DNA from 2 places in the Glutamicibacter sp. HZAU genome. Region 1 is predicted to be linked to the other one. Evidence: predicted binding sites of a transcription regulator. Region 1 holds the regulator's gene; the other holds the start of a gene.
The links. The regulator HrcA, encoded in region 1, represses chaperone genes, less so after heat shock. The targets are predictions, from matches to a motif close to TTNGCACTCGNNNNNNNCGAGTGCNAA.

Region 1 (4,479 bases):
CCTTCTCGACCTTGGCCGCGTTCCAGCGCACGATTGACCGGTCGGCCTGCCAGGGGCGCACCGCCAGGGCTCCAAGCTCGACGGCTGCCTCAACGGCCTGCAGGTCGCGGTCCCCCTTGGACAGGGCCTGGACCAGGGTGACCGGGTGGTCGCTGACGGCTTCCTCGGTGCGCCGCAGGACCTTGACGCGCAGCAGGTCCTTGGCGGTGGCGACGACCTCTACGGTCAGGCGTAGCCCCTGGCCATCGAGCAGGTCCAGGTGCTCGCCGGCGGCGGCCCGCTTGACGGTGACCGCGTGGTGCGCCTCAGGGCCGTCGAGTTCGAGAACATCGCCGACAGAGGCATCCTGGCCCTGCTGGGCGTCGATGACGAAGCTGTGGTTGCTCATGGCCTAGCGCTGGTTCAGCTTGTCGCGCAGGCGGGAGAACATCCCGCCGGAATGCTCGACACGGCCGGCCGTCATTTCCTCGCCACGCAGCTTGGCCAGCTGCTCGAGCAGCTCGCGCTGGGTGGCATCCAGCTTGGTCGGGGTCTCCACCTGCAGGTGCACGATGATGTCCCCGCGCTTGCCTCCGCGCAGGCGCGGCACGCCGAGGCCCGGCAGGGTCACGGTGTCGCCATCCTGGGCGCCCGGCTCGACATTGATGGCCTGCTCGCCGTCGAAGGTTTCCAGCTTCAGCTCGCAGCCCAGAGCCGCGGCGGTCATCGGCAGGCTCATCTTGGCGTGCAGGTCGGTGCCGGAGCGTTCGAACACCTTGTGGCGGCGCACGTCGACCTCGACGAACAGGTTGCCGTTCGGGCCGCCGCCCGGACCGGCTTCGCCCTGGCCGCGCAGCTGGATGCGGGTGCCGGAGTCGACACCTGCAGGAACGTTCAGCGACTTGGAGACGTGCTCGCGCACCCGGCCTTCGCCGTTGCACTCCAGGCAGGGGTCCGGGATGGTGGTGCCGAAACCGCGGCAGGCAGCACAGGTTTCCACGGTCATCATCTGGCCCAGGAAGGAACGCACCGGACGCTGCACCTGGCCTGCACCATGGCAGATGTCGCAGGTGACCGGGCTGGTGCCCTCGCGGGTGCACGAGCCGTTGCAGGTTTTGCAGGTGACGGCGGTTTCCATCTCAAGCGGGTACACGGTGCCCTTGACTGCGTCCTCAAGGTCGATGGTGATGGTGATCAGCGCGTCGCGGCCCGGCTGGGTGCGCGATGCCGGGCCCTGGCCCTGGCCGCCGCCGAAGAACTGCTCGAAGATGTCGCCGAAGCCGCCAAAGCCCTGGCCGCCGCCGAAGCCCGGGTGGCCGTTGCCGTTCTCATCGCCGGTGGCGTCGTAGTTGGCGCGCTTGGTCTGGTCGGAAAGTACTTCATAGGCTCGGGTGACCAGCTTGAACTGCTCTGCAGCTTCATCGCTCGGGTTCACATCCGGGTGCAGCTTACGTGCCAGCTTCCGGTAGGCACTCTTGATTTCCTGCGGGGTCGCGTCCTTGGCTACACCCAGGGTCTCGTAATGCGAGCTCACGTTATTCGCCGTGTCCTTTCCTAAGACTCTTAAACTTCATTCGTGCCGGGCTGGCGCCCAGCGAGGCTAGTTAGCCAAAATCTTCGACAGGTACCGTGCCACCGCACGCACCGAGGCCATGGAGGTCGGATAGTTCATCCGGGTGGGGCCCAGGACCCCGAGCTTGTTGCGCACATCGGCGCCGTAGGTCGTCGCGACCACCGCTGCATCGGAGAGCTGGCCAAAGTGGTGCTCGGTGCCAATCGCCACGGCCACGCCGCGCGAATCGGCTTCCAGCTCCGAGAAGAGCTTGAGCAGCACCACCTGCTCTTCGAGTGCTTCGAGCACCGGGGTGATGCTCAGCGGGAAGTCCCCCTCGACGCGGGCGAGGTTGGCGGTGCCGGCCATGATGATGCGCTGGGCATTGGCTGCATGGGCCATTTCTTCCAGCGCGCCGATCACATGCTCCACCAACGGGTCGGCCTGCTGTGCCGGGCTGAGCTCCATGCGGCCGAGCCGGCCGGCCAGCTCCGCCAGCTGCACTCCCCCGAAATTATTGAGCAGCCACGACTTCAGCTCGCCCAGCTCGTCATCGCTGTAGGAACGCTTGACCGGCATCATCCGCTGGTCCACCGTGCCGTTGGAGGCGATCATCACCATCAGCACCTGGGTTGGGCCCAAGCCCACCAGGTCGAGGTTCTTCAATGAAGCGGTGTCATAGTGCGGCACCTGGATCATCGCCACCTGGTTGGTCAATCGTGCCAGCAGGCGCACGGTGCTCTTGAGCATCTCGTCGAGGTCCGTGGAATTATCCAGGATCTTGTTGATGGCGTCGCGTTCTGCCCGCGACAGCGGCTTCAGTTCGCCGATCTCGTCCACGAAGCGACGGTAGCCCTTTTCGGTGGGAATGCGTCCGGAGGAAGTATGCGGAGCGGCAATCAGCCCCTCCTCTTCCAGCAAAGCCATGTCATTGCGGATCGTCGCGGCGCTGACGCCGAGGTTGTGGCGGTCGAGGAGCGCTTTGGAACCCACCGGCTCACGGGATTGGACGTAGTCCTCCACGATGGCACGCAGAACGTCCAAGCGTCGTGGCTCCGACATGACAGCACCTCCTTGGATTCCCTGTGCCCAGCCTTGGCACTCTAACCTGTCAAGTGCCAAGTCTAATACGTTCAGCTGTTGCTAGCATTGGATTTCGAGCGTATTCGATCACAGCGAAAGGCAGTACGTGGCTAATTACTCCTGGGGACCACGAGATCTCAGTGCACCGGCACCTCGAAAACTCCGCCAGGTCCCCGTGGAACGTGGCATGATCCTGGAAGATGCCACCTCAGGTTGGGTGGGAGAAGTCATCCGTACCGAAAAGTCCGGCGGCATGCGCGTGATCATGCTCGAAGACCGCCACGGCAAGAGCCGTTCCTTCCAAGCCGGCTTCGGGTTCCTCCTCGAAGGCGAACCGGTGGAAATTGTCGAGCCCGTCGCCAAGGCCGCGGCGCCGAAGAACCTGGTTTCCGCTTCGGGTTCGCGTGCCGTAGCGGGGCTGAAGGCCCGGGAGGCCAGGGCCAGCCGCATCTGGGTTGAAGGCAAGCACGATGCCGAGCTGGTTGAAAAAGTCTGGGGACACGACTTGCGTGTCGAAGGCATTGTCGTCGAACCGCTGCATGGCGTTGACGATCTGGCCGGCGCCATCCGCGACTTCGCCCCGTCGCCGCAGCGTCGTCTGGGAATCCTGGTCGACCACCTGGTCGCTGGCAGCAAGGAATCGCGTATTGTCGCCGAGGCGATGCAGGTTCCCGGTGCGGCCGATAACGTGCTGATCCTCGGCCACCCCTACGTTGACGTATGGCAGGCGATCAAGCCTGCGACCCTGGGCATCAAGGCGTGGCCGGTCATCCCCAAGGGGGTCGACTGGAAAACCGGAGTGCTCAAGGCCTTTGGCTGGCCGCACGCCACGGCAGAGGATATCGGCATCGGATGGCAGCGTCTGCTGTCGACGGTGCAGCATTACGGGCAGCTTGAACCGCAGCTGCTGGGCCGAATAGAAGAATTGATCGATTTTCTCACGACCGAAGATTACGGTTTCCTAACGATTGACTAATAGTTGGAGATTAGTCGGCGAATCTCCCCGTCCGCTCAGCCGCGGTCGCTATGATAAGAGGAACCACACTTAAGCAAGACAAGGATTAATAGTGACATCACGCCAGACGAAGCCATCGGAGAATTCCCGCTTCGAAGGTTCCCGGACCTCTGCGCTGCCGCTGACTCCTTCAGAAGACCGCCAGTGGGCCACGATGGCCCACTTCGGCGCCATCTTGGGTTGTGTTCCATCGGCAATCGTCTTCGCCGTATTCCGTGACCGCGGCCCATTCACGGCACAGGAATCCAAGGAAGCGTTCAATTTCACATTCCCGCTGACCATTCTGGCCATCGTGTTCAACGTGCTGATGATCTTGCCGGTGATCGGCTGGCTTTTTGCCGTTCTGGCCGTGGCCCTGTGGGTCTACATGACGGTCTCCGGCGCCCTTGCCGCCATCCAGGCCAACAAGGGACGCCCCTACCGCTATCGATTCAATCTCCGGCTGATGAAGTAGCGCCAGCTACCCAGTCTCAGAAATCAAGCAGTTCACGCACCACGAGGTCGGCCAGGAGCCGGCCTCGCCGCGTTAACACCAAGGTCCCGGAGATTGCTGCCTTGGCGTCAATCAGCTCGTCTGCGATCAATCCGGCAATCTTCTTGCGCCCGGTCTCATCGAGCTCGCTGATCTGCATTCCAGAGCTCAAGCGGGTCAGCAGCATGGTACGTTCCAGCTGCACGGCTTGGGCATCCGGGTACTCGCGGCCGTGTCCCGGTGAAATTCCGGCGTCGATCCGCTGCTGATAGGCGGCTGGATGCTTCACATTCCACCAGCGCAGACCGCCAACGTGCGAATGCGCGCCGGGGCCTGCACCCCACCAGTCGCCGCCCTTCCAGTAGGCGATGTTGTGCT
Region 2 (4,479 bases), on a different contig from region 1:
GACCAGCTCGTTGCCGCTGGCGCTCTCGAGGTCTCCGGCAGCGAACTGGTAAGGGCACTGGTCGAATCCGGGATCCGGGTCCCGGCCAAATACCGTCCGGAGAAATTAGGGGCGGTGCTTGCCCGCCGTTGGTCGCGCACCCTGCCTACCGAACCCCAGCTCGGATCCGAGCTGCTCGGCTGCTGGTCCCAGAGCCACCGGCACTACCATGACCGGGTGCATCTGCTCTCCGTGCTGGAAGCCATCGACTGGCTGGCCAAGGACCAGACCGATCATGAAGAGCTCATGCTGCTCCAGCTCGCCGCCTGGTTCCACGATGCCGTCTACGAGGGAACCAGTGAAGACGAATTCAAATCGGCAATCATGGCCCGCGAGTGGCTGTGGGGAGTGCTCTCCCCCGGTGCCGTGTCGAAGGTCAGCGACCTGGTCATGCTCACCGCAACGCATGCTCCGGCAGAAACCGACCGGCTGGGACATATCCTCTGCGATGCCGATCTGGAAGTCCTGGCCCGTCCCGCCGCGGCCTACCAGCGCTACGCCGAGGCGGTCTACAAGGAGTACGAGCATCTTCCGCGCCATGTGCTTGCCGCCGGGCGCAGCAAGATCCTGGCCGGCTTGCTGGAGAAGGAACTGATCTACGGCACCCCCGCCGGATACCAGCGCTGGGAGCAGGGCGCACGGCATAATCTGCAGACCGAACTGGAGCTGCTGCACAGCTGGCTTTAGCCCGGTGAGCGTTGCACGCACAACGGCCGATGGCCCGGATCCTTCCAAGAAGGGATCCGGGCCATCGGCGCGTTGACTGCGTGCTTAGTGCATGCGGGAAGCTTAGAAGCCGCCCATTCCGCCCATGCCGCCCATGTCATCGCCACCGGCTGGAGCAGCGCCAGCAGGAGCTGGCTTATCTGCGACAACAGCTTCGGTGGTCAGGAACAGGCCAGCGATCGATGCGGCGTTCTGCAGTGCCGAACGGGTCACCTTCACTGGGTCGTTGACGCCTGCTTCGAGCAGGTTCACGTACTCGCCGGTTGCGGCGTTCAGCCCGTGGCCAGCAGCCAGGCCCTTGACCTTGTCAGCGACAACGCCTGGCTCCAGGCCGGCGTTCAGTGCGATCTGCTTCAGCGGGGCTTCGATGCCAACGCGAACGATGTTCGCACCGGTTGCCTCGTCGCCTTCCAGAGCCAGCTTCTCGAAAGCAGCGGCGCCAGCCTGGATCAGCGCAACGCCGCCACCGGCGACGATGCCTTCTTCAACAGCAGCCTTGGCGTTGCGCACGGCATCTTCGATGCGGTGCTTGCGCTCCTTGAGCTCAACCTCGGTAGCAGCGCCGGCCTTCAGCACAGCGACACCGCCGGAGAGCTTTGCGTGGCGCTCCTGCAGCTTCTCGCGGTCGTAGTCCGAGTCGGTGTTCTTGATCTCGGCAGCGATCTGCGCCTTGCGGCCTTCGATGGCGTCGGCTTCGCCGCCGCCTTCAACGATGGTGGTCTCGTCCTTGGTGATGACGACCTTGCGGGCGGTACCCAGGACCTCCAGGCCGACGTTGTCCAGCGACAGGCCGATTTCCTCGGAGACGACCTGGCCGCCGGTGAGGATGGCGATGTCGGTCAGCATGGCCTTGCGGCGATCGCCGAAGCCCGGAGCCTTGACGGCAACGGACTTGAACAGGCCGCGGATCTTGTTCAGGATCAGGGTGGCCAGGGCTTCGCCCTCGACGTCTTCGGCGATGATCAGCAGCGACTTGTTCGACTGCATGACCTTCTCCAGCAGGGTCACCATGTCCTTGACCGAGGAGATCTTCGAGTTCACGATGAGGATGTATGGGTCCTCGAGAACGGTTTCCTGGCGCTCTGCGTCGGTGACGAAGTAAGCGGAGATGTAGCCCTTGTCGAAGCGCATGCCCTCTGCCAGCTCCAGCTCCAGGCCGAAGGTGTTGGACTCCTCGACGGTGATGACACCCTGCTCGCCAACCTTGTCCAGGGCCTCGGCGATCAGGCCGCCGATCTCGGTGTCGCCTGCGGAGATCGAAGCGGTAGCAGCGATCTGCTCCTTGGACTCGATCTTCTTCGCAGCGGCGAACAGCTCGGCGGTGACGGCTTCTACAGCCTTGTCGATGCCGCGGCGCAGCGCGATTGGGTCGGCACCTGCGGCAACGTTGCGCAGGCCTTCCTTGACCAGTGCCTGTGCGAGCACGGTTGCGGTGGTGGTACCGTCGCCGGCGACGTCGTCAGTCTTCTTGGCAACTTCCTTGACCAGCTCTGCGCCGATCTTCTCGTAAGGCTCTTCGAGGTCGATTTCCTTAGCGATGGACACGCCGTCGTTGGTGATAGTAGGAGCGCCCCACTTCTTCTCCAGAACAACGTTGCGGCCGCGTGGGCCCAGGGTGACCTTCACGGCGTCAGCAAGGGTGTTCAGGCCGCGCTCTAGTCCGCGGCGTGCTTCCTCGTCAAATGCAATCATCTTAGCCATTGTGGCGTACGGTCCTTTCGGGACGATTTTGCGAAAATGCAACCGACAGACAGCGCCCGCGACGGACGAGTGGACCGGTGCGGCATCGGGCCAGCAACCGTTTCAGCTCTCGCTATCTGAGGTATTTTCCACGCTTCAGGCGCCGCATCCGCCAACCGGCGCTTCGGACGTTCCTGGTGAACGCAAAAGCCGACCGGCGTTAGCAGTCGCAACGCATGAGTGCTAATACAAATATTGGCACTCTCGCATGGCGAGTGCAAGCCGATCGGCTCTGAGCGTATGGAATTATGAACGAATTATTCGTTGAGCCCCAGGGTGTCGTCGGATCCCAAAACGACGGTGACCCGGTTCGGAATGTTGCTGGTCTGCAGGACTTCGTCGATATTCAGGACTTCTGCGGCTTTTTCAGCGGTGGTCCGGTAGGCCTCGGACATGTAGTAGACCGCGGACACTTCGGCCGGCTTGGTCCAGTTGTCGGCGACGACGCTGGTGAACCCGGCTTCGGTCATGGCTTCCTCGCCAGCGTTGGCCAGGCCGGCGACGCTTGCCGCGTTGTAGACGCCAATCAGCTGGCCATAGAGGACGTCTTCGTCATCGATGGTGCTTGATGGCGATTCGGATTCGCTCGGTGTTGCTTCCTCGGAGGACTCGGCCGTCTCTTCCTGGGCTTGCGAGGTTTCGCTTTCAGCCGAAGTCGCAAGGGTCTCCTTGAGCTGCGGACCGAAGATGAAGGACAAGGCACCGATCACCAGCACGAGCACTGCGGTCAGCACTACCCAGCGCAATTTCCCACCGGTTGACTTTGACGCGGCGGACTGCGCCCATCCGTGGGCGTGGTGCGAACCCACACGGGTGCTGAATTCCGGAACGCGATCAAATTCGTCACGCGGGTAGTTGGTCATTCTCGTCCTTGCTCGAGGTCTGATTGGTCACGGCAGGCAGGGTTATCGTCCCGTGCCGACCTTACCGCCCACGCGACGTTTTGTAGAACGTGCTCTGCGCAGGCGCTTGACCAACATCGGGTCGTAGGCCAGTGCCGCGTCGGTTTCAATCAGCTGGTTCAGCAGCTGGTAGTAATTCGTCGGCGACATCGAAAACTGCTTGGTAATGGCTTGTTCCTTGGCCCCGGCATACTTCCACCACAACTTTTCCAGGTTGAGGATCTGTTGCGAACGCTCGTCCAATTCCGAATCCGGGTTCATCACGAAATCCCCCAGCAATCCATTCTCAGCCATACGTTCTCACCTCGGTTCTTGGATCGGTTTTCTCGGGTTTCGGCTATGCATGCAATCCACCACCGGTAGATATACCACCGATATTCTAACCAATCTGCTTGCCTAACACCGTGTGGCCGAGCACAGGCACGCCAGAAAAACGGCACAATTGCCTCTATGGACGATATGCAGCCAGCACTTTTCGACGCTCCCGAGCCAGCCGCGGCGCCCGTATATGAAGCGGTGGATTTCCCGTTCTACCACGGCGCAAAATCCATGGCCGACCACGGGTTTATTGCCGAAGACTGGGTTCCGGCGCTCAGCCGCCAGGACGCGCTGCTGCGTCGCTTGGCCAGCGATTTGGCGGCCCGCACGGCCGCCGGCGAACAGATCCTTCCAGCGCCGGAGGTGATGTTCCGCGCACTGAGCTTGCCATTATCCGAGGTCAAGGTCCTAATTATTGGCCAGGACCCCTATCCGACGCCCGGCCACCCCAACGGCTTGGCCTTCGCGGCGAATAAGCAGGTCCGCCCGCTGCCGCGTTCCCTGGCCAATATCTACAAGGAGCTGCAGGCCGATCTCGGTCTGGATCCGGTCCCGCATCCGGATCTGGGTCCCTGGCTGTCCCAGGGAGTCTTGCTGCTGAACCAGGTGCTCTCGGTGACCGCGGGCAATGCCGGCTCGCACCAGAAGCTGGGGTGGGCGCCAATCCTGCAGGCGATCCTCCAGGCGCTGAATGAGCGGCCGCTGCCTTTGGTGGCGCTGCTGTGGGGCAATCATGCGCAGAAGCTTTCCGGGT

Region 2: groL (chaperonin GroEL) is a predicted target of HrcA. The motif match lies at 2,666-2,692, and genes of this name have one in related genera.

What each region holds. Positions count from the first base shown of each region.
Region 1 is NZ_SCKZ01000004.1:73,935-78,413, reverse strand. Features, by position in the region: gene EKH49_RS07090 (16S rRNA (uracil(1498)-N(3))-methyltransferase) at 1-388, opposite strand, end outside; gene dnaJ (molecular chaperone DnaJ) at 392-1,513, opposite strand; gene hrcA (heat-inducible transcriptional repressor HrcA) at 1,580-2,593, opposite strand; gene EKH49_RS07075 (DUF3097 domain-containing protein) at 2,721-3,590, shown strand; gene EKH49_RS07070 (DUF4870 domain-containing protein) at 3,682-4,083, shown strand; gene hemW (radical SAM family heme chaperone HemW) at 4,100-4,479, opposite strand, start outside.
Region 2 is NZ_SCKZ01000016.1:639-5,117, forward strand. Features, by position in the region: gene EKH49_RS16075 (DUF4031 domain-containing protein) at 1-726, shown strand, start outside; gene groL (chaperonin GroEL) at 829-2,466, opposite strand; gene EKH49_RS16085 (LytR C-terminal domain-containing protein) at 2,763-3,368, opposite strand; gene EKH49_RS16090 (DUF3263 domain-containing protein) at 3,411-3,701, opposite strand; gene EKH49_RS16095 (uracil-DNA glycosylase) at 3,858-4,479, shown strand, end outside.